4 regions of the Verrucosispora sp. WMMA2121 genome follow, and region 1 is predicted to be linked to each of the others. Evidence: riboswitches for the same ligand, from Rfam matches in the RefSeq annotation. Region 1 holds a riboswitch; each other region holds the start of a gene.
What was found. A riboswitch is a leader RNA that binds a small molecule or an ion and turns the genes downstream of it on or off. The one in region 1 is predicted to bind cobalamin.
Positions count from the first base shown of each region.

Region 1 (7,330 bases):
GAAGCTGACACGCTCGCCGACGATGTGGTGATCGAGACACCGTTCGCCGTGCCCGGCCGCCCTACGCGCATCGAGGGCAGGCAGAGCGTGCTGGAATACACGCAAGCAGGCCGGGCGGCGTTCCCGGTCCGGTTCCATGACTGCCGCAACGTGGTTGTGCACGAGACCGGCGACCCCGACGTGATCGTGGTCGAGTACGAACTGGTCGGCACTCACACGGCGACCGGGGTTACCGCCTCGGCGCCGTTCATCGGGGTACTGCGGACCAGCCACGGCAAATTGGCCCAGTGGCGCGAGTATCAGCACACCCTCGCCATCGCTGAGGCCGTCGGCCAGGCGTAGGTCGACTGCCGAGGTGCTCCGGTGGTCAGTACGCCGGCCGGAAGTCCGGGCCGTCGGCTGTCGTCACCAATTCCCAGCCGAAGGCTTTCAGGGTGATGTCGGTGCGGGCGCCGAAGGTGTGGACCAGTCTGGCGACCGGCCCGTCCGGCAGGCTGTCGCCGACCGTGGCGAATACCTCGGCCGGGTTTTCGCCGAGCTGCTGTGCCACGATCCACGGCACCGCCAGAGCCACCATGAAGTCCCGGTCGTCGTCGGACGTCAGACATCGGGCGAGGCCGGTCGCCAGCACTGAGCGGCGTAGCAGATCGACGGAGCTCTGGCGCAATGCCAGGGTGGCGAGGCGGGCGCCGTAGCGACCGAGGGCGAGCGCGTTGGTGGGGTCGAGGGAGCGTACGAAGCTCTGCTCGATGCGTCGCGGAGCGCGGGCGAGGATCTCCTCCGCGAGTCGGTCCTGCTTCCCTGGGATTCGCTCCAGGTTGGGTTGCACCCGGCCAGGATGGCAGAACCGCGCGAGGTCAGCACTCGGCACTGCCGAGGCGTGCGAACTCGTCGAGGGAGACGTACTTCGGTACCTCGTCGTTGTTCACGATTGCGGTGATCATGACTGATCCTGGTTGCAGGCCGGCCAGCTCGGGCAGCCGGAAGGTAACCGAGTGGGTGGTGAAGCTGTTGTTGCCGGCGACGCCGTACATGCGGAAGGCGGCGCGCCGATCAGGGGCCGGATCGGGCGGGAATCCCGGCAGTTGGACGGTGGCCGGCGAGGTCACGTCCATAGGTAGGTCGTAGTCCCAGCCGGGCCAACTCGGCCAGTTTGCGGACGGGGCCGGCGCGCCGGAGGGGTGGGCGAGACCGCGCTTTCGGTGGCGACAGGTCCGCGCGAGTCGCCATGTCGCCGACACGTGCCCGGCTCGTTCGGCGGTTGCTGCCGCCGCACGTCGGAGCCGAGTACCGTCGATTGTGGCGGTTCGCTGGTGTGGAGGCCAGCAGATCGCCGCATAGTCCTTCACCCGGGAGCTTCGTCATGCCGCCGAGCGCGCGCACCATCGTTGACCCACGGTTTCCCGCTGAGCTTGCCCGACTTCGACGTGTCCGTGGCCTGTCACTGCGTGATCTGGCCCGCCTCGCGTACGTCGGGAAGAGCTACGTGCACGACCTCGAGACGGGCCGGACCCGACCGTCCCGAGAACTCGCCGCGCACCTTGACGACACCCTTCAGGCCGGCGGGACGCTGGCCGCGATGGTCGTCGATGCGCCGACCGTGACCACCCCCGACGACGATGACCGCCTGGCGTACGTGCTCGCCGAACCGACCCGCCTCGACGCCGCTGCGGTGCGGCTGCTCGCCGAGGTGCTGGCCGCGCAACGCCGCCTCGACGACGTCCTGCCGGCTCCGGTGACACTGCCGGCGATGGTGGCGCAGTGGTCCACCATGCAGCAACTCGCCGAGCGGGCTGCCGGGCCGTACGCCGGCCAACTGCACGAGGTGGTGGCGGAGTGGACGCAGTTCGTCGGCTGGTTGCATGCGGAAGCCCGCAACGACGGTGAGGCGATACAGGTGCTGATCGAGGCCGCCAGGCAGGCCGACGCCGTTGACAGTGGCCCGCTCGCGGCGCAGGTGGAGAACTTCCGAGGCTACGTGGAGCGGCAGCGAGGCAACCCGCGCGGCATCGTGCGCCACTTCCTCACCGCGTACCACACACCCGGGGCGACGGCGCTGCAACGCGTCGGCGACGCGGTCCAGGCCGCCCATGGGTTTGCGCTACTCGGCGACCGGCACTCGGCGGTAGGGCTCCTCGGGGAGGCAAGCGACCTCACCGAGGCGGCCGAGCGCGAGCAGGCGCCGGTCCTGGCCTACTGGCTGACGCCCACGTTCAGCCGGATGGGTCTCGGTCTGGCCTATCTGGCGCTCGGCGACACGTCGGCCGGCATCGACAACCTGCGGGTCGGGTTGGCCGGGTTGCCGCCTGACCAGCGGGACGCCGCATGGACGCAGGAGTATCGGCAGGCACTCGCGGTCGCCACCGGCTGAGCTGTCCGTCAACCGTCCCGGACAGGACGCCGGACGCCCCGCACCTGCCCTGCTTGCCCACCGCCATCGCACGATTCTTGTGGGTGGTGGCGGTGCGCCCCCACGTACCGCCGCCCCCGTCCCCGAACTCCGGCGGAGGTGATGGTGTGAGCAGGTGGCACAGGTTCTGGTGGTGGCTGCGGCGGCGGCCGAGGCCGCTGGCTGACGGCGGGCAGTGGCGGGAGGCTGTCGAGCAGGAGGCCGCCCGGCAACGCCTGCTCGACCAGGCCCGGCGCATCGCCCGGTGGCCGGCATGACTCGGCGTGCCGTCAGCTATCGGGACGCGATGGCCGCCGAGGCGGTGCGAATCGGCCGGGCCGTCGACGCCCTGCCCGCCCGGATCGCCGACGAGCACCTGCCGCGCCGGCCGGAGTGGACATGCGCCAGCTGCGAGGGCGAACCGCCGTGGCCGTGCGCCCCAGCGCGGGTGCGACTCGCCGAGGCGTACGGCCGGGACCGGGTGGGCCTGTCGATGTACGCGGGTGCCTTGTTGACGGCGGCGTTGGACGACCTGCCGCGCGAGGATCCCGGCGAGCTGACGACCCGGTTCCTGGCGTGGCTGAGGTGCACCTGCGGGACGGGTAGCCACGCCGGGGCGTGACCGACGATCGGCACCCCGGCGCATCCGCCGTCCTTTTCGTACGCCCGCCTGCCTGCGACCGGTCAAGCACGGACCGGCGTAGCCGAATGTGACCTCCGTTGCAGGACACGCCGACACACCATCTGGTGTCTTGCGTTCGCGGGTAGCCCATATATGGTGTCACCCGTAGCTGGTTCGGCGCCCACCCGGGGCGGCCGAGGCAAGAGGGAACCCGGTGGGAATCCGGGGCTGCCCCGCAGCGGTGAGTGGGAACGACAGCCGTCACGAAGCACTGGGCCACGGCCTGGGAAGCGACGGCCAGTAGGAGCGCGTGAGCACGCCCACGAGTCCGAAGACCTGCCAGCACGCCGCCCGCACTCGTGGGCGGCGGCCGCAGGCCGCGTGGGACGGCCGACGCCAGGAACGGGCCGTGCCGCCTGCGCGGATCCCGTGGCGTCCTCCCGCGTGTCCGAGGCCCCGAGCAGACGGCGCGAGGAGAGAGACGTGACGGTCGTGCGGGAGGCGCCCGCCTCCGAGGCAGGTGTGTCGGAGCAGCGCCGGCAGGTGATGCAGGTCCGCAAGCGCGACGGCGCCACGGAACCGGTGGACGTCAACAAGATCGTCCGGGCGGTGGAGCGGTGGGTGACCGACCTCGACGAGGTCGATCCGCTGCGGGTGGCCACCAAGACCATCAGCGGTCTGTACGACGGTGCCACCACCGCCGAACTGGACAAGCTGTCCATCCAGACGGCCGCCGAGCTGATCGGTACGGAGCCGCAGTACTCGAAGCTGGCGGCGCGGCTGCTGGCCGCGTACGTGGACAAGGAGGTCCGTGGGCAGCAGGTGGCGAGCTTCAGCCAGTCCATCCGGTACGCGCACGGCCTGGGGCTGATCGGGGACGCCACGGCCGATTTCGTGGCCCGTAACGCGCGCAAGCTGGACGACGCGGTGGACCCGGACGGCGACCTGCGGTTCGAGTACTTCGGGCTGCGTACGGTCGCGGACCGCTACCTGCTGCGGCATCCGCAGACCCGGCTGGTGGTGGAGACGCCGCAGTACTGGCTGCTACGGGTGGCCTGCGGGCTGTCGCAGACGCCGGGCGAGGCGATCGCGTTCTACCGGCTGATGTCGAGCCTGGCGTATCTGCCCAGTTCACCGACGCTGTTCAACTCGGGCACCCGGCACACCCAGATGTCGTCGTGTTTCCTTGTCGACTCCCCGCGCGACGAACTCGACTCGATCTACGAGCGTTACCACCAGGTGGCGAAGCTGTCGAAGTTCTCCGGCGGGATCGGCATCTCCTGGTCGCGGGTGCGGGGTCGGGGTGCGCTGATCCGGGGCACCAACGGCAGGTCGAACGGCATCGTGCCGTTCCTGAAGACGCTCGACGCCGGGGTGGCGGCGGTCAACCAGGGTGGCCGACGCAAGGGCGCGGCCTGCGTGTACCTGGAGCCGTGGCACCCGGACATCGAGGAGTTCCTGGAGTTGCGGGACAACACCGGGGAGGAGTCCCGGCGTACCCACAACCTGAACCTGGCCAACTGGATCCCGGACGAGTTCATGCGGCGGGTCGAGGCCGACGGCGACTGGTCGCTGGTCGACCCGTCGGACGCGCCGGAGCTGCCGGACCTGTTCGGCGAGGCGTTCGACGAGGCGTACCGGGCGGCGGAGAAGAAGGCCGTCCGGACGGTCAAGGCCCGCGACCTGTACGGCCGGATGATGCGTACGCTCGCGCAGACCGGCAACGGGTGGATGACGTTCAAGGACGCCGCGAACCGGCTGTCCAACCAGACCGGTGCGCCCGGCAACACGATCCACCTGTCGAACCTGTGTACCGAGATCCTGGAGGTCAACAACGACACCGAGACGGCCGTGTGCAACCTCGGCTCGGTGAACCTGGGCGCGCACGTCACCGCCGACGGCGTCGACTGGGAGAAGCTGCGCGCGACGGTACGCACGGCGGTGGTGTTCCTCGACCGGGTGATCGACATCAACTACTACCCGGCCGAGCAGACGGCGGTGTCGAACCCGCGCTGGCGTCCGGTCGGGCTCGGGCTGATGGGCCTGCAGGACGCATTGTTCACCCTGCGCCTGCCGTTCGACTCGGCGTCGGCACGGGAGCTGTCGACCCGGGTGCAGGAGGAGATCTTCCTGACCGCGCTGGAGACGTCGGTGGGGCTGGCCGAGCGGTTCGGCCCGCACCCCGCGTACGCCGAGACCCGGGCCGCGAAGGGTGAGTTGCATCCCGACCTGTGGGGCGCGGAGGTGACGCAGGCGCAACGGTGGACCGCGCTGCGGGAGCGGGTCGCCCGCCACGGGCTGCGGAACTCGCTGCTGGTGGCGATCGCGCCGACCGCCACCATCGCCTCGATCGCCGGGTGTTACGAGTGCATCGAGCCGCAGGTGTCCAACCTGTTCAAGCGGGAGACGATGTCCGGTGAGTTCCTCCAGATCAACACGTACCTGGTCCGGGAGCTGAAGGCGCGCGGGCTGTGGACGGCACCGATCCGGGAGCAGATCAAGCGGGCCGAAGGGTCGGTGCAGGGCATCGCCGAGCTGCCGGCGGACGTGCGGGAGCTGTTCCGGACCGCGTGGGAGCTGCCGCAGCGGGCGCTGATCGACCTGGCCGCCGCCCGGGCGCCGTTCATCGACCAGTCGCAGTCGCTGAACCTGTTCCTGAGCGCGCCGACCATCGGCAAGCTCTCCTCAATGTACCTGTACGCCTGGAAGGCCGGGCTGAAGACCACCTACTACCTGCGGTCGCGTCCCGCGACCCGGATCCAGCAGGCCACCGTCGCCGTCACCCCGGCGATCAAGCCGGTCGTCGCGGTCAGCGACGACGAGGCGTTGGCCTGTTCCCTGGAGAACCCCGAGAGCTGCGAGGCGTGCCAGTGACCACCGTTTCCGAACCCGACACCGGCCAGCGGCAGATGCTGCTCGATCCCGGCATGGACCTGACCCTGCGGCCGATGCGGTACCCGCAGTTCTTCGACCGGTTCAAGGACGCCATCAAGAACACCTGGACCGTGGAGGAGGTCGACCTGCACGCCGACCTCGCCGACCTGGCCAAGCTGTCCCCGGCGGAGCAGCACCTCGTGTCCCGGCTGGTCGCCTTCTTCGCCACCGGCGACACCATCGTGGCCAACAACCTCGTGCTCAACCTCTACCAACACGTCAACTCGCCGGAGGGACGGCTCTACCTGTCGCGGCAACTGTTCGAGGAGGCGGTGCACGTCCAGTTCTACCTGAACCTGCTGGACACCTACGTGCCGGACGAGCGGGAGCGGTTCGCGGCGTTCGCCGCCGTGGAGAACATCCCGTCGATCGCCCGCAAGGCCGAGTTCTGCTTCAAGTGGATCGACTCGATCTTCGAGCTGCGCGAGTTGCGGACCCGCGCGGACCGGCGCGCCTTCCTGCTGAACCTGATCTGCTTCGCCGCCTGCATCGAGGGACTGTTCTTCTACGGCGCCTTCGCCTACGTGTACTTCCTGCGGTCCCGGGGTCTGCTGCACGGCCTGGCCTCCGGCACCAACTTTGTGTTCCGGGACGAGTCGATGCACATGGCCTTCGCCTTCGACGTGGTCGACACCGTACGCGCCGAGGAGCCGGACCTGTTCGACGACGAGATGCGCCAGCAGGTCCGCGACATGCTCGCCGAGGCCGTCGAGTGCGAGGTGCAGTTCGCCGCCGACCTGCTCGAACAGGGCGTGTCCGGGCTGTCCCTGGCCGACATGCGCGAATATCTCCAGCACGTCGCCGACCGCCGGCTGGCGCAGTTGGAGATCGAGCCGCTGTACGGGTCGAAGAACCCGTTCGCCTTCATGGAGTTGCAGGACGTGCAGGAGTTGTCCAACTTCTTCGAACGGCGGGTGTCGGCCTACCAGGTCGGAGTCTCCGGCACGGTCGCCTTCGACGACGACTTCTGACGGCGGTCCCATCCGCTGACCGAGGGCCGGCCCGGCGATGATCCTGCCGATCGTCGCCGAGCCGGGCCGCCGGCCGGTCTCAGACCCGGCTGGCGGTCCTTTCGACGGCGGGCTGGTCGTTCGGGTGGAACAGCAGGTGGATGGTGCCGTCGAGGTCGAGGCGCTGGATCCCGATGCCGTAGACGGGTTCGAGAACGGCAGGGTCGAGGACCTGCTCGGTGGTGCCGGCGGCGGCGACTCCACCCTGGCCGAGCAGCACCAGGTCGTCGCAGTAGCGGGCGGCGAGGTTCAGGTCGTGCAGCACGACGACGGCGCAGGTGCCGAGGTCGCGTACCAGCCGTAGGATCTCGTGCTGGTAGCGGATGTCGAGGTGGTTCGTCGGCTCGTCGAGCAGCAGGTGGGTGGCCTGCTGGG
Region 1 is NZ_JAPZBH010000006.1:3,274,905-3,282,234, forward strand. It holds gene O7605_RS23675 (nuclear transport factor 2 family protein) at 1-342, shown strand, start outside; gene O7605_RS23680 (hypothetical protein) at 368-829, opposite strand; gene O7605_RS23685 (hypothetical protein) at 858-1,115, opposite strand; gene O7605_RS23690 (helix-turn-helix domain-containing protein) at 1,364-2,371, shown strand; gene O7605_RS23695 (hypothetical protein) at 2,518-2,667, shown strand; gene O7605_RS23700 (hypothetical protein) at 2,664-3,011, shown strand; cobalamin riboswitch at 3,165-3,369, shown strand; gene O7605_RS23705 (ribonucleoside-diphosphate reductase subunit alpha) at 3,558-5,885, shown strand; gene O7605_RS23710 (ribonucleotide-diphosphate reductase subunit beta) at 5,921-6,916, shown strand; gene O7605_RS23715 (ABC transporter ATP-binding protein) at 6,996-7,330, opposite strand, start outside.

Region 2 (7,330 bases), 1.2 Mb from region 1:
GACTGCGGCAGGGACAGCGGTGTGCTGGCCATTCCTTCCCTCCGTCCGGGTCGGGCCGGCGTCGAGCCAGCCTGGGCTGGCGGTCCGGCGCACCGAACCGGCCCTTGGTGTCGTCCGGCCGGCCCGCCTGGTTGCCGGAGGGGTCGAGGGTCCGATCGCCCCCACCGACGCAGATTGAAGCAGTTTCGCAACCGGCGGCTCCGTTGACCATGCCCCCGGCTGGCTTTCCTGCGCCCCTGGCAGCCACACGTCGCGGCGCGGGCGGCGGCGCAGCGTGTGGTGGCACCGCGACCTCGCCGCTCGCGGGCTCGGCACCGGGCAGGTTGCGATCGTGCTCGGCGAGCTTCCGGGCGCACGCCGACGCTGGCACGCTGAGGCAGACGGAACGGAATCCCACGCCACCCCGACCGGGACCGCTTCAGGAAGGCTCACGATGTCCACGACCACCTTCACCGCCGCCGCGGCAGGTCCGGTGCGCCGCACCGGCCAGGCTCGGGCCGCGTACCTGCTGCTCTGGACGTTTGTCCTGGTCAACCTGGTGATCCTCCAGGTCATGTTCGCTCATCCGAGCCGGCCGACGCCCAACACCCTGACCGCGATCGGCCGTTTCCTCGGCCTGCATCTGGCTTTCGTGATGGCACTGCAACTGCTGCTGATCGGCCGGATGCCGTTCCTGGAACGGCGGATCGGCATGGACAAGCTCACCAACTGGCACCGCTGGACCGGGTTCGCGATCTTCTGGCTGGTCGTGCTGCACCCGACGTTCGTGCTGCTCGGCTACGCACAGATCGACCGGATCTCGTTCTTCGCCGAGATCCCGAACCTGGCCCGGCAGATGCCGGTGCTACTCGGCATGATCGCCGCAGTCCTGATCGGCGTGCTGGCCTCCACCTCGGTACGGATCGCCCGCCGCCGCATGTCGTACGAGCTCTGGCACGCCATCCACCTGGTGGTGTACGTGGTGATCGTGCTGTCGGTGATCCACCAGATCTACGAGGGCGCCTCGTTCGCCGGCAGCGCCGTCGCCAAGGCCTACTGGTGGGGGTTGTGGGCCTTCGCGGTCGGCTCGTTGCTGACCAACCGCCTGGTCGTGCCGCTGGTGCGCAACGTCCGGCACCGGCTGCGGGTCGTCGCGGTGGTGCCGGAGACCGACAACGTCGTGTCCGTCCACGTTGCCGGCAACCGCCTCGACCGGCTGCGCGCCCGTCCCGGCCAGTTCTTCTGGTGGCGTTTCCCGGGGCACAACTCCTGGTGGCAGGTCAACCCGTGGTCGCTGTCGGCGGCGCCCGACGGTCGCACGCTGCGGCTGACGGCGAAGGCGATCGGCTCCACCAGCGCCGGGCTGCGGCAGTTGCCGGTGGGCACCCGGGTCTACGCCGAGGGTCCGTACGGCGCCCTCACCACCGCCGCCCGCACCCGGGAGAACAGCCTGCTGATCGCCGGTGGCATCGGCATCACTCCGATCCGGGCGCTGCTGGAGGACCCGGAGTTGACCGGAGACGTCGTGGTGCTCTACCGGGCCCGCACGCCCGCCGACGCGGTACTGATCGATGAGCTGCGCGATCTGGCACAGGCCAGGGGCGCCCGCCTGCACCTGCTGACCGGTCGCACCGCCGACGGCAGCCAGCCGTTCAGTCCGGAGAGTCTGCGCGGCCTGGTCCCCGACATCGCCGAGCGCGACGTCTACCTGTGCGGTCCCGCGGCGATGGCCGGCACCGTGCGACGCAGCCTGCGCGCCCTGCGGGTTCCGTCCCGCCAACAGCATGTCGAGGCGTTCCGGTTGGGGGTGTGAACCTCACCGGCCGACAGTGCGCGAGGCGAGCGGAAGCGGCGCGGGAAACCCCGTGGCGGACCGGGACGGCCCGCTGCTAGTTTGCCCGAAGGCCGTGCGAGAGACCGAGGAGGTGGTACCCGTGAACGTTTCGACATGGGTGCTCCCCTCCGGGGTCACGGTCGGGCGGTAGGTCGCCCGGGAGCGCCGTTCACACGCACTCCCGAAAGGCACGACCATGCGATTCACCTCCGAACGACACCTCGACGACGGCGTCTTCGAACGCGGGTTCACGCTCGGCGACATCCCCGGTTTCCTGTGGACACCCGCGTTCGCGACCGCACCGGTTCCGCTGATCCTGCTCGGTCACCCGCCACTGGGGCTGGGCCGGATGTACCCCCGTCTGGTGGCGCGGGCCCGGGGCGCCGCAGCGGACGGCTTCGCCGCCGCCGCGGTCGAGCTGCCCGGCAGCGGTGACCGGCCGCGTTGGGCCGCCGCCGAGCAGGCTCGCGCCGAACTGCACCGGGTGCTGGCGGCGGGCGAGGCGGTGAGCGACGAGATCGTGGACGCTCTCGTCCTCCCGCTCGTCGACCGGGCGGTCCCGGAAGCACAGGCCGCCCTGGACTCCCTCCTGTCGCTGCCCGAGATCGGCGGCCCCGTCGGGTACTCCGGGGGAGTGATCTCGGTCGGCGTCCGACTCGCGGTGGTGGAGCCCCGGATCGTGGCCGCCGGTCTCTTCGCCGGAAGTTTCGTCCCGCGCCTCATCGTCGAACAGGCCCGGCAGGTCACCATTCCGCTGCACATGCTGTTGCAGTGGGACGACGAGGGCAACGACCGGCAGGCGGCGCTGGAGCTGTTCGACGCCTTCGGCTCCACGGAGAAGACGCTGCACGCCAACATGGGCGGACACACCGGTGTGCCCTGGTACGCGGGGGAGGACGCCGGCCGGTTCTTCGCCCGGCACCTGCGCTAGTGCGGTGTCCGGCCTGCTCGCGGTCCCGCAGGCCGGACACCTCGGGCTTAGCCGGCGGTGTGGCCCGTACGATGGCCGGTGGTGCTGGTTCGTCCCGCCCGGGTGGGTGGGGCGTCGTAAGAGGGAACCCGGTGTGAATCCGGGACTGCCCCGCAGCGGTGAGTGGGAACGACCGCCGTCAACAAAGCACTGGACCGTGAGGTCTGGGAAGCGACGGCCAGTAGGCGACCTGGTGTCATGCCCGCGAGTCCGAAGACCTGCCAGTGCTGCGCACGCCGCCGGCGTGCGTCGCCGGCGGTCCCGTGGGAGGACCAGGGCGGAAGCCGGTACCCGAGGTGTACCCGTCTTCCCTCCCGTGTCCGCCGGACACTTCGAGGGAAGGAACCCTTGGTGAGTACCGCATTCGGGCAGAGCACCGTGCTCGGCTACCCACGCATCGGCGCGAACCGTGAACTGAAGAAGGCCGTCGAGGCGTACTGGGCCGGCACCATCGACGCCGAGGCTCTGGCCGGCACCGCCGCCGGCCTCCGGGCGCAGGTGTGGCGGACGCTGCGCGACGCCCGTCTCGACGCGATCCCGTCGAACACCTTCTCCTACTACGACCAGATGCTCGACACGGCGGTCGCGGTCGGCGCGGTCCCGGACCGGTTCACCCGGCTGGGTCTGTCCGCGCTGGACACCTACTTCGCCATGGCACGTGGTGTCGACGCCGAGCCGGCGTTGGAGCTGACGAAGTGGTTCGACACCAACTACCACTACCTGGTGCCGGAGATCGCCCCGGACACCGTCTTCACCGCCAACCCGGCGAAGGCGCTTGACGAGTACGCCGAGGCCCGCGACCTGGGCATCACCACCCGGCCGGTGTTCGTCGGACCGGCCACGTTCCTGCTGCTGGCCAAGGGCGTCGACCCGTTCGCTCGGCTCGACGACCTGGTCCAGACGTACGCCCGGATTCTCGCCGAGCTGGCGCACGCGGGCGTCAGCTGGGTGCAACTGGACGAGCCCGCCTACGCCGCCGACCGTAGCCCAGCCGAGATCGACGCCCTGCGCCGCGCCTACACCCGGCTCGGCGACCTCACGCACCGACCGCGGATCTTCGTGGCGACCTACTTCGGTGACCTCGGCGACGCGCTGCCGGCCCTGCTGGACACCCCGGTCGACGCCGTCGGTCTGGACCTGGTCGCCGGCGCGGGCAACCTGCACCGTCTCGCCGCCGCCGGACCACTCGGTGGCAAGACCATCGTCGCCGGCCTAGTCGACGGTCGGAACGTCTGGCGTACCGACCTGCGGGCCGCTGTCGCGGCCGGCGCGACGGTCGCCGGGCTGGCCGACCACGTCGCCGTCTCGTCGTCCTGCTCGCTGTTGCACGTTCCGGTCGACCTGTCCGCCGAGACGCATCTCGACCCCCGGCTGTCCGAGCGGCTGGCGTTCGCCCGGCAGAAGGTCGACGAGATCGTCGTGCTCGGCCGCGCGCTGCGCGACGGCACCACCGCGCTGCCCGCGCCCCTGCCGGCCACCCCGGCAAACTGGCGTCACGACGACGTACGCGGCCGCCTCGCCGCGCTGCGCCCGGCCGACCGGCAGCGCGGCGACTATCCCACCCGGGCCGCCCGGCAGCAGGAACGACTGGGTCTGCCGGAGTTGCCGACCACCACGATCGGGTCGTTCCCGCAGACCGCCGAGCTGCGGAGGGCCCGCGCCGCGCACCGGGCCGGCAGCCTCGACGACGCCGGCTACGCGTCCCGGATGCGCACCGAGGTGGAGCAGGTCGTCCGGTTGCAGGAACAGCTGGGTCTGGACGTGCTCGTGCACGGGGAGCCGGAACGCAACGACATGGTGCAGTACTTCGGCGAGCAACTCGACGGTTTCGCCGCCACGCGGCACGGCTGGGTGCAGTCCTACGGCTCCCGCTGCGTACGCCCGCCGATCATCTACGGCGACGTGTCACGCAAGGCACCGATGACCGTCGCGTGGTCCACCTACGCGCAGTCGTTGACCAGCAGACCGGTCAAGGGCATGCTCACCGGTCCGGTCACCATCCTGGCCTGGTCGTTCGTCCGTACCGATCAGCCCCTCGCGGACACCGCCGACCAGGTCGCGCTCGCCCTTCGCGACGAGTGCCGCGACCTGGAGTCCGCCGGGATCCGGGTCATCCAGGTCGACGAGCCGGCGCTACGGGAGACGCTGCCGCTGCGCAGGGCCGACCAGAAGACGTACCTGGACTGGGCGGTGGCGGCGTTCCGGCTGGCCACCAGCGGCGTCGCCGACGACACCCAGATCCACACCCACCTGTGCTACTCGGAGTTCGGCGAGGTGATCGGTGCCATCGACGCCCTCGACGCCGACGTCACCAGCATCGAGGCGTCCCGGTCCAAGATGGAGATCCTCGACGACCTGGCCGCGATCGGCTACGGCCGGGGTGTGGGCCCCGGGGTCTGGGACATCCACTCGCCCCGGGTGCCGTCGCGCGACGAGGTGGTCGAGGCGCTGCGCCGGGCCGTCGCGGCCGTGCCGGCCCGCCGGTTGTGGGTGAATCCGGACTGCGGCCTCAAGACGCGCGGCTATCCGGAGGTCGAGGCGTCTCTCCGGCACCTGGTGGCCGCCGCCGCCGAGGTACGCGGGAGCTGACCGCACCGGGCCGGGTGGTACCGACCTGAGCGGAACTGTATGAAGGACCGGTTGGCCGGCACGGGGTAACCCGTGCCGGCCAACCGGCCTCGGCATCGACGAGCGTTGTCAGCCGAGGGTGCCGCCGATGTGTTTCCAGTCGCTCCAGGTGCCTTGCCAGGTTTTCTGGTAGACGGTGCCGCCGGGGCTGCGGGCGAAGACGTCGTACTGGCCGTCGTGGTAGGTGACGGCGGGGGTGCCGGCGACGGTGCCGCCGAGGGCTTCCCAGCCGAGCCAGCTGCCGTTTCGCCAGGTGTTCTGACTCAACTGGCCGCTGGGGCTGATTCCGAAGACGTGGTGTTCGCCGTTGACGTAGACGGCGGCGAGGCCGCCTTGGATGATGCCGCCGAGACTTTTCCAGTCGCTCCAGGTGCCTTGCCAGGTTTTCTGGTAGACGACGCCTCGGGGGCTGCGGGCGAACACGTCGTACTGGCCGTCGTGGTAGGTGACGGCGGGGGTGCCGGCGACGGTGCCGCCGAGGGATTCCCAGCCGAGCCAGCCGCCGGGTCGCCAGGTGTTCTGGCTGAGCTGACCACTCGGACTGACCCCGAACAGGTGGTACTCACCCTCCGCCCGCACCACAGCCGGACCACCGGGCTCAGACACGGACCAGAGCGCCTCGACAATGCGTTGTGCGTCAGCGGCCTGGGGCTGGTAACGCTCCGGGAACTTCGATCCCTGTACGTCCTGGCACACGTCCCCGATCTGCGCGGTCATCCACGAATTGTTCGGATACTCGCGGATCATCTTGTCGAGGAACGCATTGGTGGCCCAGGTGGGGTTCAGACGCTGAGCCGCAGTGCCCCAGGAAGCACGCTGCTGGAACAGGCCGAGGCTGTCGTGGTCGAGTTCCACATTGATGTTCTGGATGGTGCTTTCCACGATCGTGGTGGTGATGGCGATGACCGCCGCGCGCGAGGCCAGGTCGCGGTCGCGGACCGTGTCGACGACCATACGAGCGCAGGAGACGCGGTACGCGGTCATCGCGCCAGCCATGGTGCCGGTCAGCTGACCGTTGAGTTGGCTTGCGATGGTGCTGTCGGACGTGGTGGTGCCGTTCGGGTCACACGGGCTCGACGGATATCGGTCGGCGACGTCGGTGGACAGGGGCAACGCCGGGCTCGGGTCGTCGGCAGCCGGCGAACCGCTGGCCGGTGCGGCGAGCAGGCCGGGCACCGCGACGGCGAACAGCGCAGCGAGTCCAACCCGCAGCAGTGTTCCGCTCATCAATTCTCCTCACTCGGGAGGTTGGATCGCCTGCCCATCCGCTGGGCAGGCGGCCCCGGTGGGTCACCGGGAATGGTGGGTTGTCGGCCCGCGCCCGCCCCCGATGCGTTTCCAGTCGCCGGAACCGGGTTGCCATGACCTGTTCGACTGATTCGGCTACTTCGTGCGCGGCACCGCTTCTCCACCGATCACTAGCCAGCAATGTAGTGAGCCTCGGCGGTGCATCCGTTGAGAGAATGTTGTGGAGGCTTGCGAAGACCTTGCGGCCGCCACAACTTCCCGAACTCGCAGTTCAGCACGGGCCACAGACGTACCGGAAGATGTGCCTACTCGCCGCCGCGCCCACCGGTCGGATAACGGAAGTCCGTACTCGTCACCGAACGGCGGGCTGCCGACGCTCCGCCTCGGTCAACCGCTTCTCCACCTCGAAGCGTTCCGGCATGTCGAGCTCGATCAGGAGCTTCAGGGCTCGCCGCCACAGTGTCCGAGCGCGGTCAGGCTCAGCGGCCACCAGGCAGCACGCGATGCCGTCGAGAGAAATTGCGAACTCGCGACGGTGACCGATTTCGCGCACCAGTTCCAGGGCAGCCTCGAAGTGCTCACGCGCGGCGTGAACGTCGCCGGCGGCGAGAGCGGCCCGTCCGAGCCCGTTGTGGGCTGCGGATTCGATGCCCGGGTTTCTCTTGTCCCGC
Region 2 is NZ_JAPZBH010000006.1:4,439,916-4,447,245, reverse strand. It holds gene O7605_RS28855 (ABC transporter ATP-binding protein) at 1-32, opposite strand, end outside; gene O7605_RS28850 (ferredoxin reductase family protein) at 434-1,792, shown strand; gene O7605_RS28845 (alpha/beta hydrolase) at 2,010-2,744, shown strand; cobalamin riboswitch at 2,813-3,023, shown strand; gene metE (5-methyltetrahydropteroyltriglutamate--homocysteine S-methyltransferase) at 3,135-5,372, shown strand; gene O7605_RS28835 (hypothetical protein) at 5,481-6,638, opposite strand; gene O7605_RS28830 (AfsR/SARP family transcriptional regulator) at 7,012-7,330, opposite strand, start outside.
Region 2: it holds a riboswitch for cobalamin, as region 1 does, so the genes downstream of both, metE (5-methyltetrahydropteroyltriglutamate--homocysteine S-methyltransferase) here and O7605_RS23705 (ribonucleoside-diphosphate reductase subunit alpha) in region 1, are expected to answer to the same signal.

Region 3 (7,330 bases), 1.2 Mb from region 1:
TCTCGTACTCACGGAGCGCTTCGGCAGCCGAAGCCAGCCGATGTTCGATGTCGTCAGCCACACCACCCATCTGACGACAGCGGTGCAAGGGCACAGTTGGCGGTTCATCCGCCGGCGCGGTCGCGGGTGACCGGGCGGCGGCTACCGGAGTGGGGTGGGATGCTGGAGGGCCTGGATGGCGCCGGACGTCGCACTGGCGGGCAGGAATCCCCTGATGCGGAGCAGGAGGCAGAGTGAGGAACCTGTACGTCGTGACGCACCCAGAGGCGACGCACCACGTCGATGGACTGGTCGGTGGGTGGTTCGACTCTGACCTGACTGCCCGGGGCCGCGCGCACGCTGACCTGATCGCGCAGGTGCTCGCCGACCGGTTGTCCTCTGCTGCCGGCGTCGAGGTGTTCTCGTCGGACCTGCTCCGTGCCCGGCGGACAGCGGAGACGATCGGTGAACGGCTCGGATCGAGCGTGGTGCTGGACGCCGACCTCCGTGAGAAATCGTACGGTGAAGCCGGAGGACGCCCGCAGGCGTGGCTGGACGGACGGTTCGTGCCGCCGCCCGCCACCGGTGAGCGGATGCGTCATGACGAGGGCATATCCGGCGCGGAGACGAAGTGGGAGCTGGCCGTACGGGCCTACGCCGCGCTGGAGGGGATCCTACGGTCGAAGGTGGAGCATCAGGTTGTGGTGACCCACGGGGGAACGGCCACGTTCCTGCTCGCGGCCTGGATCGGCATGCCCCTCGGCGCGGCGGGTCTGGTGGGCATCCGCTTCTCTGCTGGCGGCATCACCCACCTGCGCGAGGACGACTACTTCCACAACCGCTGGATCGTGCAACTGAACGACACCCACCACCTGGCCTGAGGGCGGATTCGACCGCATTCCGGCCTGGGCCTTGTCGTCAGAGCCGCCGCCTGGACGCGTACGGCCGGTGTCAGCCAGACACCGAAACCGTGGCCGCGACGGGTCGATCCTGCGGGGGAGCGGCGGTCTAGCATCGAGCGGTGGAATCGTCCCTTGACACCCTGCCGAAGATCGGCGCACCCGCGACGCGGGCGCTGAACGCCGCCGGCTACACCGCCCTACGCCAGCTCGACGGTGCGCCGCGTGCGGAGCTTGCCAGGTTGCACGGCGTGGGGCCGAAGGCACTGGACATCATTGAGACCGCCCTCGAACAGCACAATCTCGGGTTGAGCTGACGCGAGGCACCCCACCCTGGCGGGTTGCGCGCTTACTGGTGCAGATGCGCGCGCTGGCCCTCGCGGTCGAAGATCATGATCAGCTCGGCGGGCTCGTCGAGCGCTGTCATCGAGTGGGGTGTCATCGTGGAGAACTCGGCTGCTTCGCCCTTGCCGACCTCGATCCGCCGCTCGCCGAGCCACAGCAGCACCCTGCCGTCGAGGACCAGGAACCAGTCGTACCCCGGATGGACCCGCTGGGCCGGCATCGTCGCCTCGGGCTCCAACCGGACCTTCATCGCCATGGTGCGCCCGTCGACGCGGCTCAGCGGCCAGGTGGTGCGCGAGCCCGAACGGTGCTGCACGGGACGGATCACCACGTCCTCGTCGCTGGTCGCCTCGAACAGGACGTCGAGGCTGACCTGTAGCGCGTTGGCCAAGGGGACGAGCACGTCGAGGCTGAGTGTACGTTTGCCCGTTTCGACCCGGCTGATCGTCGACGGGCTGAGATTGGTGCGTTCGGCGAGTTCGTCCAGGGAGTAGCCGAGCGTGGTGCGGATGCTTCGCAGCCTTGTGCGCGCCAGATGCTCCACGTCACTGCGGTCGGTCATGTCCCCAGCATGACACGCCTTGCGAATTCCGCAAACCACCTTTCACCAATCGCCAGGCGTTCCTACGCTTGACGCATGACGAACCACGCCCACGAAGCCTCCGACCACCCACCCCACCAGCGCGTCGTCCGCCGGTGCGACGTTGCCGTCATCGGCGGCTCGGCGGCCGGTCTGGCGGCCGCGCTGCAACTCGCTCGTCAGCGACGCTCGGTCATCGTCGTCGACGACGGCACCCCGCGGAACGCGCCGGCCGCGCACATGCACGGCTACCTCGGACGCGAGGGCACCCCGCCCGAGGCGATGCGGGCCATCGGGCGCGAAGAGGTCCGTAGCTATGGTGGCAACGTCCTCACCGGCCGTGTCCTGGCCGTGCGCAAGGAGGACGACGGGTTCCACCTCGCCCTCTCGGGCGGCCACGGTCTCGTCGCCCGCCGGATACTGGCCGCGACCGGCATCGCCGACGAGCTTCCCGACATCGAGGGCCTCGCCGAGCGTTGGGGCCGCGAGGTGATCAACTGTCCGTTCTGCCATGGCTGGGAGGTCCGCGACCTGCGGGTCGTGCAGATCGTCACGACGCCGATGGGACTGCACCCGACCCAGCTGATGCGGCACCTGACCGACCAGTTGACCGTGGTGCTGCATGACGCGACGGGGATCGACCCGGCCGTGGTGCGGACCCTCGTCGCCTCCGGGGTTGCGGTGGTCGAGGGCGCGGTGCGCCGGGTGGCCGACGCCGACCCGGACGGTTCACTCGTCGTCGAGCTTGCCGACGGCCGCAGCCTGCCCGCCGACGCGGTCCTCGCCGGTGCCCGGTTCCACCCCCGGGTCGAGATGCTCGCCGGGCTGGGCATCGACATCACGGCTCACCCCAGCGGACTCGGTGACCTCGTCGCGGTCGACGCCACCGGACGTACCAGCGTGCCGGGCGTGTACGCCGCCGGGAACCTGACGGACCCGAGCGCCCAGGTCCTGCCGGCCGCCGCGAACGGCAGTTGGGTCGGTGCCCAGATCGCCTTCAGCCTCGCCGCCGAGGACACCACGGCGGGCCTGCGCCCCTCCGGCGTCGAGATCGAGTGGGACAGCCGGTACGGGGATCAGGAACGCATGTGGAGCGCCAACCCGAACGGCACGCTCGTGGCGGAGGCGACGGACCTGCCCCCCGGCCGGGCGCTCGACGTCGGCGCCGGTGAAGGAGCCGACGCGATCTGGCTGGCCGAACGAGGCTGGCAGGTGACCGCCTCCGACGTCTCCGGCAGAGCACTGGACCGCATCCGGGCCGAAGCGGAGCGTCGCGGGCTCGACGTGCGTACGCTGCACCGCGACGCCAACGACCGGGCCGCCTTCGCGGACGAGACCTACGACCTGGTCTCCCTGCAGTACGGTTCGTTCCAGCGCACCCCCGAGCAGCGCGGACTGCGCAACCTGCTCGACGCCGTGTCCGTCGGTGGGACGCTGCTCGTCGTCGGCCACGAGCTGACGCCGCTCCAGCAGCCGGCGGACCCCGGCGAGCAGACCCGCATGTACGACCCGCAGGCGTACGTCGGCATCGACGAGATCGCCGCCGCGCTCACGGCCTCGGGCGACTGGCGAGTCGACGTGAACGAGAGCCGGCCGCGTCCGCCGGGAGCGATCAGCACCCACCACGTCAACGACGTCGTGCTGCGCGCCGTCCGGCTCGACCATCGCAAGGAGCGGTGAGGCCACGCCGCAGGGGTCAGCCGGCGGCCAGTCGTAGTCCGAGCACGACGAACGCGACGGCGCAGATCCGGTTGACGCGCCGTGACCAGCGGCTGTCAGTCATCCTTCGGGCCAGGCGTCCGGCGCCCGCGCCGATGGCGATGTCGACGGCGAGCTGCACGGCCATGAAGACAGCGCCGAGCAGGACCAGTTGGGCGGTGGGGTCACCGGCGGCCGGATTCACGAACTGGGGCAGGAACGCCACGCTGAACAGGATCATCTTCGGGTTGAGCAGGTTGGTCAGCAGCCCTCGCAGGAACGCCTGTCCGCTGGTGCCAACCCGCTTCGTCTCGTCGGCGGGCGCGCCGGCACCGAGCAGGGCGCGAATCCCGAGGGCGACCAGGTACACCGCGCCTGCCCAGCGGATCGTGGTGAACAGCACCGGCGAGGCCGCGACGAGCGCGGCCAGTCCGCAGACGACGGCCGCGATGTGGATCGCCTCCCCGGCGGCGACGCCGATCGCGGCGACGATACCCGCCCGGGTGCCGTATCGGGTGGCGTTGGCGAGGACGAACATCATGTCCGGCCCGGGAGTGACCATGAGTAGGGCGATCGCGGCGAGGTAGCCCGCGAGGGCCGTTGTGGACAGTCCGAGCATCTCAGTACTCCTCGGTGCCGTCGAGCAGGGCGCGCCGCAGTGCCAGCCGGTGCTCGCGACGGATCTCTGCCTCGCGGTAGCGCCGCCGGTCGCCGTCGGTCTGGGGGAGCAGCGGTGGCACCGGCCGGGGCTGGCCGTCGTCGTCGACGGCGACCATGACCAGGTGGGCGGTGGCCACGTCGGTCGGTGGTACGGCCCGGTCCCATCGGTCGGCCGTGACCTTGACGGTGACCTCCATGGAGCTGCGTCCGGCCCAGGTGATGCGGGCGTCGACGTGCACGACGTCGCCGACGCGGACCGCGCGGAGGAAGGCGGTCTCGTCGATGGCGGCGGTTACGGCCGGTCCGTCGGAGTGCCGGGCGGCGACCACTCCGGCGACGGAGTCGATGAGGTTGAGGATCCGGCCGCCGTGGACCGTACCCATGAGGTTGGTGTGGTGCTGGTCCATGATCTGCGACAGGGTCAGATGGGAGGCCGACGGTGGTCGGCCGGCGAGTGTGGTGGTCGTGTCCTGCACGGGGGCGTCCGTCCTCGGAAAGGAGGCCACCGACCGGGGGGCGCGCACGTCGAGGAACACGCCGACGCGGCGCGTCACCCCGCCCGACCCACCCGCGAGGTCGACGGCAGGCGCACACACCTTGTGTACGCAGCGCGGGCAGGTCTTCGGACTCGTGGGCGGTGCCGGACTCGTCCGTTCTCCTACTGGCCGTCGCTTCCCAGGCCGGGTGGCCCAGTGCGTGGTGACGGCGGTCGTTCCCACTCACCGCTGCGGGGCAGTCCCGGATTCTCACCGGGTTCCCTCTTGCGACGCCCCACCGGTAACGGTCGGGCGAACCAGCGCCGTCGGTCACCCTATCCCGACCCGGCCGGTCAGCGGGCTCGCCTGGTGCTCGCTGTGAGCTGTCTCCCTCGACGGTCCACCTGTTCCGTGGCCGGTGCAACGGAAGCGGGGTCTGGCGGAGCGAGAGCGAGACCCGGCCGCCGCCTGCCGCGTTGTGGTTACCCAAGGTGCGCATCCGGTTGCTGATTGACAGTGGTCGTGTGGCCGACGAGACTGGCGCGACAACTGAACAACGCGCGTGCGTGTGGGGGAAGTCCGGTCGAAGTCCGGCGCTGGCCCGCAACGGTAGGCCGCCGGGGAGCATCATCCCTGGTGGCGAGCCCGAATACCTGACGTACCCGCGAGTCTCTGCTCCCCACCCGTCGTGGCCCACGGGTCGGAGGCCGGTCCGCCGTGGCATCACCGAGCGGGCCGGGTCTCGACGACCGCCGGGCCGGAAAGGCGCCAACCGATGGTCGTTCGCCTGGGCCGGCACCGCCTGCTCGCCCTGCTCTGCGGGATACTCGCCGCCCTCACTCTCACCACACCCACGATCGCCGCACCCACGATCGCCGCACCCGCACACGCGGGTGCCGTCCGGACGGATGCCGCCGCCGGTTGGTTGGCCCGACAGTTGGTCGACGGAGAACGTTTCGAGGCCGTCTTCGACGGGGTCGCGTACCCCGACCAGGGGTTGACCCTGGACGCGGTTTTCGCGTTCGCCGCCGCCGGTGTCGCCGACGACTTCGGCGCTCAGGCGTTGGCCTGGGTGACCCGGCCGGACGTCCGCGACGGGTACATCGGCGACGGCACCACTGAGGCGTACGCCGGCGCGACCGCCAAACTCGCTCTCGCCGTCGCGGTCCGCGGCGCTGACCCCACCGACGTCGGCGGTGTGGATCTCATCGCCCGGCTGCGGTCGCTCCAGGACCCCGATGGCCGGTTCACCGACCGGTCGGCGTGGGGTGACTACAGCAACGCGTTCAGCCAGTCCTTCGCGATCTTCGCGCTGGACCGGACCGCGCAGGGCGTGCCGGCGGTCGCCGCCGGCTGGCTGGCCGGCACCCGGTGCCCGGACGGAGGCTATCCGCTGCTGCCGGAGCAGCCCGTCTGTGTCTCCGACGTGGACGCCACCGCCGTCGCGGTGCAGGCGTTGCGGGCCGCCGGACGCCCGGCTGACGCCGCCGCGGGATTGCGCTGGCTGGTCTCGGTGCAACGCGCCGACGGCGGGTTCACCAACTCCGGTGGGGTCGCGAACGCCAACAGCACCGGGTTGGCGGCCCAGGCGTTGCGCGACGGCGGCCGGCCGCTGGCCTGGGTCCGGGCCCGCGTGTTCCTGGCCGGTCTTCAGGTCGGGTGTGCCGCCCCGGTCACCGACCGGGGCGCGGTCGACTTCGACGGCGGTGTCTTCGATCCCGGTACCGCCCCCCGTGCCACCACCCAGGCTGTTCTCGGCCTGGCCGGCACCGGATACGCCCGGCTCTCCACCGTCGCCGCGACCACCGGTGCACCCACCCTGCGCTGCCGTTGACCGGCCGGCAGGTTCCGTCCCATCAGAAGGAGTGCTCATGTCCCAGGTCTACGATCCCGTCCGTCGGTGGCTGGCGAGCATCGTGGTGGTGGCTGTCGTCGCCGTCGGGTTGATCGCTGTCGAACCGTCTCCCCGAGCCGCGCAGGCCGCCGCGTGCACCGGGACGACCGGGGTCACGGTGGTGGTCGACTATGGTTCGCTCGGCGGCGGCGTCCAGGTGGCGTGCGCGCTCGGTGACCCGGCCACCGGGCTGGCCGCCCTGCAGGGTGCCGGCTTCACGGTGACCGGTACGAAGCGGTGGGGGTTGGCGTTCGTCTGCCGGATCAACGGAAAGCCGACCGCCGCGACGGAGCCGTGCATCAACACCCCGCCGGCCAGCGCGTACTGGTCGTACTGGCACGCCTCCGGCAGCGGCGCCGCCTGGACCTACAGCACGCTGGGAGCGACCAGCTACAACCCGGCGCCGGGGACGGTGGAGGGCTGGTCGTTCGGCTCCGGCGCGGCGCCCAGTATCACCGCGCCCTGACCTGCGGGTAGGCTGCCTGAGCTGTCGACGCGTCGGGTGTCGTCCGCCACGCTGGCGCCGAAAGGTGACCGGGCGGTACGGTGGCGGCACCCGGCGCGTCGGGTACTCAACTGAATACGTCCTGTGTGGGGGGAAGTCGGTAGAAGCCGACGCTGACCCGCAACCGTGAGCGAGAGCTGTCTCGCGAGCCGGAATGCCCCGCACCGGACGAGCGGCTTCCACTGTCGAGGTCTACAGGGTGGAGTCCGGGCAACCTAGGTGCGGCATCTCATCGCGGCCACGCAAGCGGATATCGCCACCGGTGCCTTCCGGAGCTTCGCCGACCGCTCTGCG
Region 3 is NZ_JAPZBH010000006.1:4,524,691-4,532,020, reverse strand. It holds gene O7605_RS29210 (hypothetical protein) at 1-61, opposite strand, end outside; gene O7605_RS29205 (histidine phosphatase family protein) at 252-860, shown strand; gene O7605_RS29200 (DNA-binding protein) at 1,001-1,195, shown strand; gene O7605_RS29195 (helix-turn-helix domain-containing protein) at 1,228-1,785, opposite strand; gene O7605_RS29190 (bifunctional NAD(P)/FAD-dependent oxidoreductase/class I SAM-dependent methyltransferase) at 1,861-3,483, shown strand; gene O7605_RS29185 (LysE family translocator) at 3,500-4,120, opposite strand; gene O7605_RS29180 (acyl-CoA thioesterase) at 4,122-4,568, opposite strand; cobalamin riboswitch at 4,758-4,974, opposite strand; gene O7605_RS29175 (prenyltransferase/squalene oxidase repeat-containing protein) at 5,413-6,471, shown strand; gene O7605_RS29170 (hypothetical protein) at 6,509-6,997, shown strand; cobalamin riboswitch at 7,081-7,219, shown strand.
Region 3: it holds a riboswitch for cobalamin, as region 1 does, so the genes downstream of both, O7605_RS29180 (acyl-CoA thioesterase) here and O7605_RS23705 (ribonucleoside-diphosphate reductase subunit alpha) in region 1, are expected to answer to the same signal.

Region 4 (7,330 bases), on a different contig from region 1:
ATGCTCAGCCCCCAGTCCTCGGGAGTGAACGGTCCAGGTAGGACGCCGTCGACGTATTCCCCGGCGAGCCAGGTCGCGGCGTCGCGCGCGGCGGCGGTGTGGGTTGGCGATGGCGCGGCGGCCACGCCGAGGGGGGTGGTCGCGACGATGGCGAGCGCTGCGGCGGTGGCGGCGCCGAGACCGGCGCCGACGCGCCGGAGCGGGAACGTGGGCATGAGGGGTGCCTTTCGCAGAGCGGTCGGTGAAAGCTCCGGAAGGCACCGACGGGCGGCATCCGCTCGCGTGGCCGCGACGAGATGCTGTACCTCGGTTACCCGGACTCCACCCTGTAGACCTCGACAGTGGAAGCCGCTCGTCCTGTGCGGGGCATTCCGGCTCGCGAGGCGGTGCTCGCTCACGGTTGCGGGTCAGCGTCGGCTTCTACCGACTTCCCCCCGTACGGGACGTATTCAGTTGTGTACCCGGCGCACCGGGTGTCGCCACCGTACCGCCGGTCACCTCTCGGCGCCAGCGTGGCGGGCGACACCCGGCACGTCCACGGCTCGTGAAGGGTACACGCAGGTCAGGGGGCGGTGATGCTGGGTGCCGCGCCGGAGCCGAAGGACCAGCCCTCGACCGTGCCCGGGGCCGGGTTGTAGCTGGTCGCCCCCAACGTGCTGTAGGTCCAGGAGGCGCCGCTGCCGGAGGCGTGCCAGTACGACCAGTACGCGCTGGCCGGCGGGGTGTTGATGCAGGGTTCCGTCGCGGCGGTCGGCTTGCCGTTGATCCGGCAGATGAAGGCCAATCCCCATCGCTGCGTACCGGTCACGGTGAAGCCTGCGCCCTGCAGGGCGGCCAGGCCCGTGGCCGGGTCACCGAGCGCGCACGCCACCTGGACGCCGCCGCCGAGCGCACCGTAGTCGACCACCACGGTGACCCCCGACGTCCCGGTGCACGCGGCGGCCTGCGCGGCCCGTGGAGACGGCTCGACAGCAATCAACCCGACGGCGACGACAGCCACCGCCGCGATGCTCGCCAGCCACCGACGGACGGGATCATAGACCTGCGACATGAGCACTCCTTCTGGTGGGACGGAATCTGCCGGCCGGTCAGCGGCAGGGCAGAGTGGGTGCGCCGGCGGTCGCGGTGACAGTGGAGAGCCGGGCATATCCGGTGCCGGTCAGACCGAGAACAGCCTGCGCGGTGGCGCGGGGGGCGGTACCGGGATCGAAGACGCCGCCGTCGAAGTCGACCGCGCCCCGGTCGGTGACCGGGGCGGCACACCCGACCTGAAGATCGGCCAGGAACACGCGGGCCCGGGCCCAGGCCAGCGGCCGTCCACCGTCACGCAGCGCCTGAGCTGCCAACCCGGTGCTGTTGGCGTTCGCGACCCCACCCGCGTTGGTGAACCCACCGTCGGCGCGTTGCACCGAAAGCAGCCATTGCAGCCCTGCGGCGGCATCAGCCTTACGACCGGCGGCCCGCAACGCCTGCACCGCGACGGCCGTGACGTCCACATCCGACACACAGACCGGCTGCGCGGGCAGCAGCGGATAGCCGCCGTCGGGGCACCGGGTACCCGCCAGCCAACCGGCGGCAACCGCCGGCACACCTTGCGCGGTCCGGTCCAGCGCGAGAATCGCGAAGGACTGGCTGAACGAGTTACTGAAATCACCCCACGCCGACCGGTCGGTGAACCGGCCACCCGGGTCCTGGAGCGACTCCAACCGGGCGATGAGATCCACACCGCCGACGTCGGTCGGGTCACCACCGCGGACCGCGACGGCGAGTGCGAGCTTGGCGGTCGCGCCCGCGTACGCCTCAGTGGTGCCGTCACCGATGTACCCGTCACGCACGTCCGGCCGGGTCGCCCAGGCCAGGGCTCGAGCGCCGAAGTCGTCGGCGACACCGGCGGCGGCGAACGCGAAGACCGCGTCCAGGGTCAACCCCTGGTCCGGGTACGCGACCCCGTCGAAGACGGCCTCGAAGCGTTCCCCGTCGACAAGCTGTCGGGCCAACCAGCCCGCGGCCGCATCGGATCGGACGGTGCCGGCCTGCGGGGGCGCGGCGATCACGGGTGTGGTCAGAGTGAGGGCGGCGAGCACACCGCAAAGCAGGGCGAGCAGGCGGTGCCGGCTCAGGCGGACGACCATCGGACGCGCCTTTCCGGCCCGGCGGTCGTCAGAAACCCGGCCCGCCCGGCGACGGCGCGGCTGGCCGGCCTCCGACCCGTGGGCCACGACGGGTGGGGAGCAGAAATCGCGGGTGCGGCAGGTATTCGGGCTCGCCACCAGGGATGCTCCCGGCGGCCTACCGTTGCGGGCCAGCGCCGGACTTCGACCGGACTTCCCCCGCACACACACGCGGTTGTTCAGTTGTCGCGCCAGTCTCGTCTGCTCCCACAGCCACTGTCAATCCGCTACCGATCGCACACGGTGGGTCGTGGCGGCGAGGTTCGTGGCGATCGCGGCCACGGGCCGACGCTCGGCGTCGGAGTGATGGGGCAACTCGCCGCAGGTACCCGGGCCGGACGGTCGTCGGACCGGGTCAGGATAGGGTGGCCGACGGCGCTGGTTCGCCCGGCCGTTGCAGTCGGGCGTCGCAAGAGGGACCCGGTGAAAGTCCGGGACTGCCCCGCAGCGGTGAGTGGGAACGACAGCCGTCACCACGCACTGGGCCGCAAGGCCTGGGAAGCGACGGCCAGTAGGAGACCGGCCGAGTCCGGCACCGCCCACGAGTCCGAAGACCTGCCCGCGCTGCGGACACAAGGTGTGTGCGCTGCCGTCGACCTCGCGGGCGGGTCGGGCGGGTGACGCGCCGCAACGGCGTGCTCCTCGACGTGCGCGCCTACGGGTCGGTGGCTTGTTCCCCGAGGACGGACACCCGTGCACTACACGACCACTCTCGCCGGCCGACCACCGTCAGCCTCCCACCTGACCCTGTCGCAGATCATGGACCAGCACCACACCAACCTGATGGGCACGGTCCACGGCGGCCGGATCCTCAACCTCATCGACTCCGTCGCCGGAGTGGTCGCCGCCCGGCACTCCGACGGCCCGGCACTCACCGCCGCCATCGACGAGACCGCCTTCCTGCGCGCGGTCCGCGTCGGCGACGTCGTACACGTCGACGCCCGCATCACCTGGGCGGGTCGCAGTTCCATGGAGGTCACCGTCAAGGTCACCGCCGACCGCTGGGACCGCGCCGTACCACCGACCGACGTGGCCACCGCCCACCTCGTCATGGTCGCCGTCGACGACAACGGCCAACCCCGCCCGGTGCCGCCGCTGCTACCCCAGACCGACGGAGACCGGCGCCGCTACCGCGAGGCACAGATCCGCCGCGAACACCGGCTGACCCTGCGCCGTGCCCTGCTCGACGGCACCGAGGAGTCCTGAGATGCTCGGACTCTCCACGGCAGCCCTCGCGTGACCCCCACCGGGCAACCGGTTCTGCTCGGCGCCGTCTTCATAAAGTGCAGGTCACCGTCGATATCGCCCTCGGCGCAGGTGCCGGACGCCTCGCCCGACGGATGGCTGACGGCCGCTGGTCACGGCGCGTCAACCAGGTCTGCGCAGTCGTGCTCGTCGCGCTCTTAATGCGACTGGCCGCCGACTGACCCCTTCGGCGTGGCCTTACAACTCCTTGCGGTGGTCGAGTCGGACGGCGCGTAGCACGACGTCGTTGACGTGGTGGGTGCTGATCGCTCCCGGGGGGCGCGGGCGGGTCTCGTGCACGTCGATGCGCCAGTCGTCCGAGGCCGTGATCTCGGCGACGATGTCGTCGATGCCGACGTACGCCTGCGGGTCGTACATGGGGGTCTGCTCGGCGGGGTCCGACGGCTGCTGCAGCCACGTCAGGTCGTGGCCGACGACGAGCAGCGTCCCACCGACCGCCACGGCGTCGAGCAGGTTGCGCAGTCCACGCTGCTCGGGGGTGCGCTGGAACGAACCGTACTGCAGGGACACCAGGTCGTAGGTCTCGTCGGCGAAGGCGGCGGGGTCGTTGGCGTCGCGGTGCAGCGTACGCACGTCGAGCCCGCGACGTTCCGCCTCGGCCCGGATGCGGTCCAGTGCCCTGCCGGAGACGTCGGAGGCGGTCACCTGCCAGCCCCGTTCGGCCAGCCAGAGCGCGTCGGCTCCCTCACCCGCGCCGACGTCGAGCGCCCGGCCGGGCGGCAGATCCGTCGCCTCCGCCACCAACGTGCCGTTCGGGTTGGCGCTCCACACGCGTTCCTGATCCCCGTAGCGACCGTCCCACTCGATCGCGACGCCGGAGGGCCGGACGCCCGCCGTGGTGTCCTCGGCGGCGAGGCTGAAGGCGATCTGAGCGCCGATCCAGCTACCGTTCGCCGCGGCCTGCAGGACCTGGGCGCTCGGGTCCGTCAGGTTCCCGGCGGCGAAGACGCCCGCCACGCTGGTACGTCCGGTGGCGTCGACCGCGACGAGGTCACCGAGTCCGCTGGGGTGGACGGTGGTGTCGATGCCCAGCCCCGCGAGCATCTCGACCCGGGGACGGAACCGGGCACCGGCGAGGACCGCGTCGGCCGGCAGGCTGCGGCCGTCGGCGAGCTCGACGGCGAGCGACCCGTCCGGGTCGGCGTCGGACACCCGGCGCACCGCACTCTCGACCACCGGGACCCCGGAGGCGACGAGAGTCTGCACCGCGGCCGGGTCGATCCCCGTGGCGTCATGCAGCACCACGGTCAACTGGTCGGTCAGGTGCCGCATCAGCTGGGTCGGGTGCAGTCCCATCGGCGTCGTGACGATCTGCACGACCCGCAGGTCGCGGACCTCCCAGCCATGGCAGAACGGACAGTTGAACACCTGAGCACCCCAACGCTCAGTGAGGCCCTCGATCTCGGGAAGCTCGTCGACGATGCCGGTCGCGGCCAGTACCCGGCGAGCGACGAGACCGTGCCCGCCCGAGAGCGCGAGGTGAAATCCGTCGTCCTCCTTCCGCACCGCCAGGACCCGGCCGGTGAGAACGTTGCCACCATAGCTACGGACCTCCTCCCGCCCGATGGCCCGCATCGCCTCGGGCGGGGTGCCCTCACGTCCCAGGTAGCCGTGCATGTGCGCCGCCGGCGCGTTCCGCGGCGTGCCGTCGTCGACGACGATGACCGAGCGTCGCTGACGAGCGAGCTGCAGCGCGGCCGCCAGACCGGCCGCTGATCCGCCGATGACGGCGACATCGCACCTGCGGACGATGCTCTGGTGCGGTGGGTGTTCGGAGGCTCCGTGGGCAGGGTCTGTCATGCGTCAAGCGTAGGAACAACTGGCGGCATCTAACAGGCCGCTTGCGAGATCCGCAAGACACCCACATGCTGGGGCGATGAACGACCGCAGTGACGTGGAACATCTGGCGCGCACAAGGCTGCGAAGCATCCGCACCACGCTCGGCTACTCCCTGGACGAACTCGCCGAACGCACCAATCTCAGCCCGTCGACGATCAGCCGGGTCGAGACGGGCAAACGGACATTAAGCCTCGACGTGCTCGTACCCCTGGCCAACGCGCTACAGGTCAGCCTCGACGTCCTCTTCGAGGCGACCAGCGACGAGGACGTGGTGATCCGCCCCGTGCAGCACCGTTCGGGCTCGCGCACCACGTGGCCGCTGAGCCGCGTCGACGGGCGCACCATGGCGATGAAGATCCGCCTGGAGCCCGAGGCGACGATGCCGGCCCAGCGGGTCCATCCGGGGTACGACTGGTTCCTGGTACTCGAGGGCAGGGTGCTGCTGTGGCTCGGCGAGCGGCAGATCGAAGTCGAAAAGGGCGAGGCAGCCGAGTTCTCGACGATGACACCACACTCGATGACAGCACTCGACGAGCCGGCCGAGCTGATCATGATCTTCGACCGCGAGGGGCAGCGCGCGCATCTGCACCAGTGAGCCTGAAACCGGGCAGGACGGGACCGGCAGGACGTGCCGATGACGCCGCGCCCTCATCGACGCGGCACCTCCGACGTTGGGCGGCCCGCCCTACGCACTCGACGAAGTGTGCAGCCACCGCGAACGCAGCCAGCGGACCGGCCACGTCGAGTGGCTGCACACCATCGAGAGGGACGACCAGGAGTGTCTGACGTGACGCCGGACAGATCAGGCCGGGCCGTCGCCGAGGTTCACACCGTACCGAAGAAGCTCTTGAGGGCCGGCATCCTGCGGATCAGGAGCTGGTCCAGCGCGAGGATCACCAGCAGCGACAGACCGAACAGGGGCAGGAACACGCCGAGGACGGCCATCGCGGCGAGCAGGAGCCAGTTGCCCCAGATCGGAAGTTTCCCGCGGGGTGCGGCCATCCCGGAGGCGGTGCCGCGGCGGGTCCACCACATCATCGGTCCGGTGACGCACATGAAGATCACGGCGAGGCAGAACAGCGTGGACAGGATCTCGTTGGCGACGCCGAGACGCCGTCCCTCGTGCAGGGCGATTCCGTGGGACACGACCTTGGCCATGGCGCTGTAGTCGGCATAGCTGTACTGGCCGACCTTCTCGCCGCTGTACTGGTCGACGTGGACCGTCGTCTCCTGGGTGACGTCGGACTCGGCGGGGTTGCCGACGTTGTACCACTGGCTGCTCATCACGCTGAAGACGCCCGTTTCGCCTTCGGGGTACATGATCAGGTACGGCCCGGGAGCGCCCTGTGCCTGCGCCGTGGCGACGGCCTTGTCGATCGAGATCGGTGTGCCGGCGCCGGTGCTGGTGCCCTGCGGCGCGTTGCCGGAGGCCCATCCGGCGGGCGCCGACTGGCCGTCGCTGTTCTCGATCTGCTGCCGGATGGTGGACTCGGCACCGGGATCCTCGCCCCAGAGCGAGATGTTGCCGTGCGCGGCGAGTTCCGACGCTTTGGCGCCCCAGAAGCCGGTCCACGGCAGGCCGGAGATGACGAGCAGCAGGACGCCGAGGCCCACGGGGAGCCCGACGATGGCGTGCCAGCCACGGACCCGGGCACCGCGTCTGCCCTTGGCCTGGGCGCCGCTGCGGGCCTTCCGGCCGAGGAAGAAGATGATGAACCCGGTGATCGTCAGCACGATCCCCCAGGAGGCGCCGAGCTCGACGATCCGGTCTCCCACGCCGCCGTCGCCGATGAGCAGGTCACCGTGGATGCGCTCGGCCCAGGTGGAGACGAGTTGGTCCTGGCTGAGCGCGCCGGTGACCTCGGAGGTGTAGGGGTTCACGTACACGTTCGTGGTGCTGCCGTTCTCCTGGGCGGCGACGACGAACAGGGTGGTACGGTCGCCGATGCCGTCCTGAACGGACAGGATCGAACGATCCGGGAACTCAGCGCGAACAGCCGCTTCCTGGGCGGACAATGCGACCCTCTGGGCACCCTCGACCACAGAGACCTTCA
Region 4 is NZ_JAPZBH010000004.1:683,076-690,405, forward strand. It holds gene O7605_RS03835 (prenyltransferase/squalene oxidase repeat-containing protein) at 1-215, opposite strand, end outside; gene O7605_RS03840 (hypothetical protein) at 563-1,057, opposite strand; gene O7605_RS03845 (peptidase) at 1,089-2,132, opposite strand; cobalamin riboswitch at 2,233-2,353, opposite strand; cobalamin riboswitch at 2,534-2,748, shown strand; gene O7605_RS03850 (acyl-CoA thioesterase) at 2,931-3,377, shown strand; gene O7605_RS03855 (FAD-dependent oxidoreductase) at 3,615-5,237, opposite strand; gene O7605_RS03860 (helix-turn-helix domain-containing protein) at 5,314-5,871, shown strand; gene O7605_RS03865 (PepSY-associated TM helix domain-containing protein) at 6,102-7,330, opposite strand, start outside.
Region 4: it holds a riboswitch for cobalamin, as region 1 does, so the genes downstream of both, O7605_RS03845 (peptidase) here and O7605_RS23705 (ribonucleoside-diphosphate reductase subunit alpha) in region 1, are expected to answer to the same signal.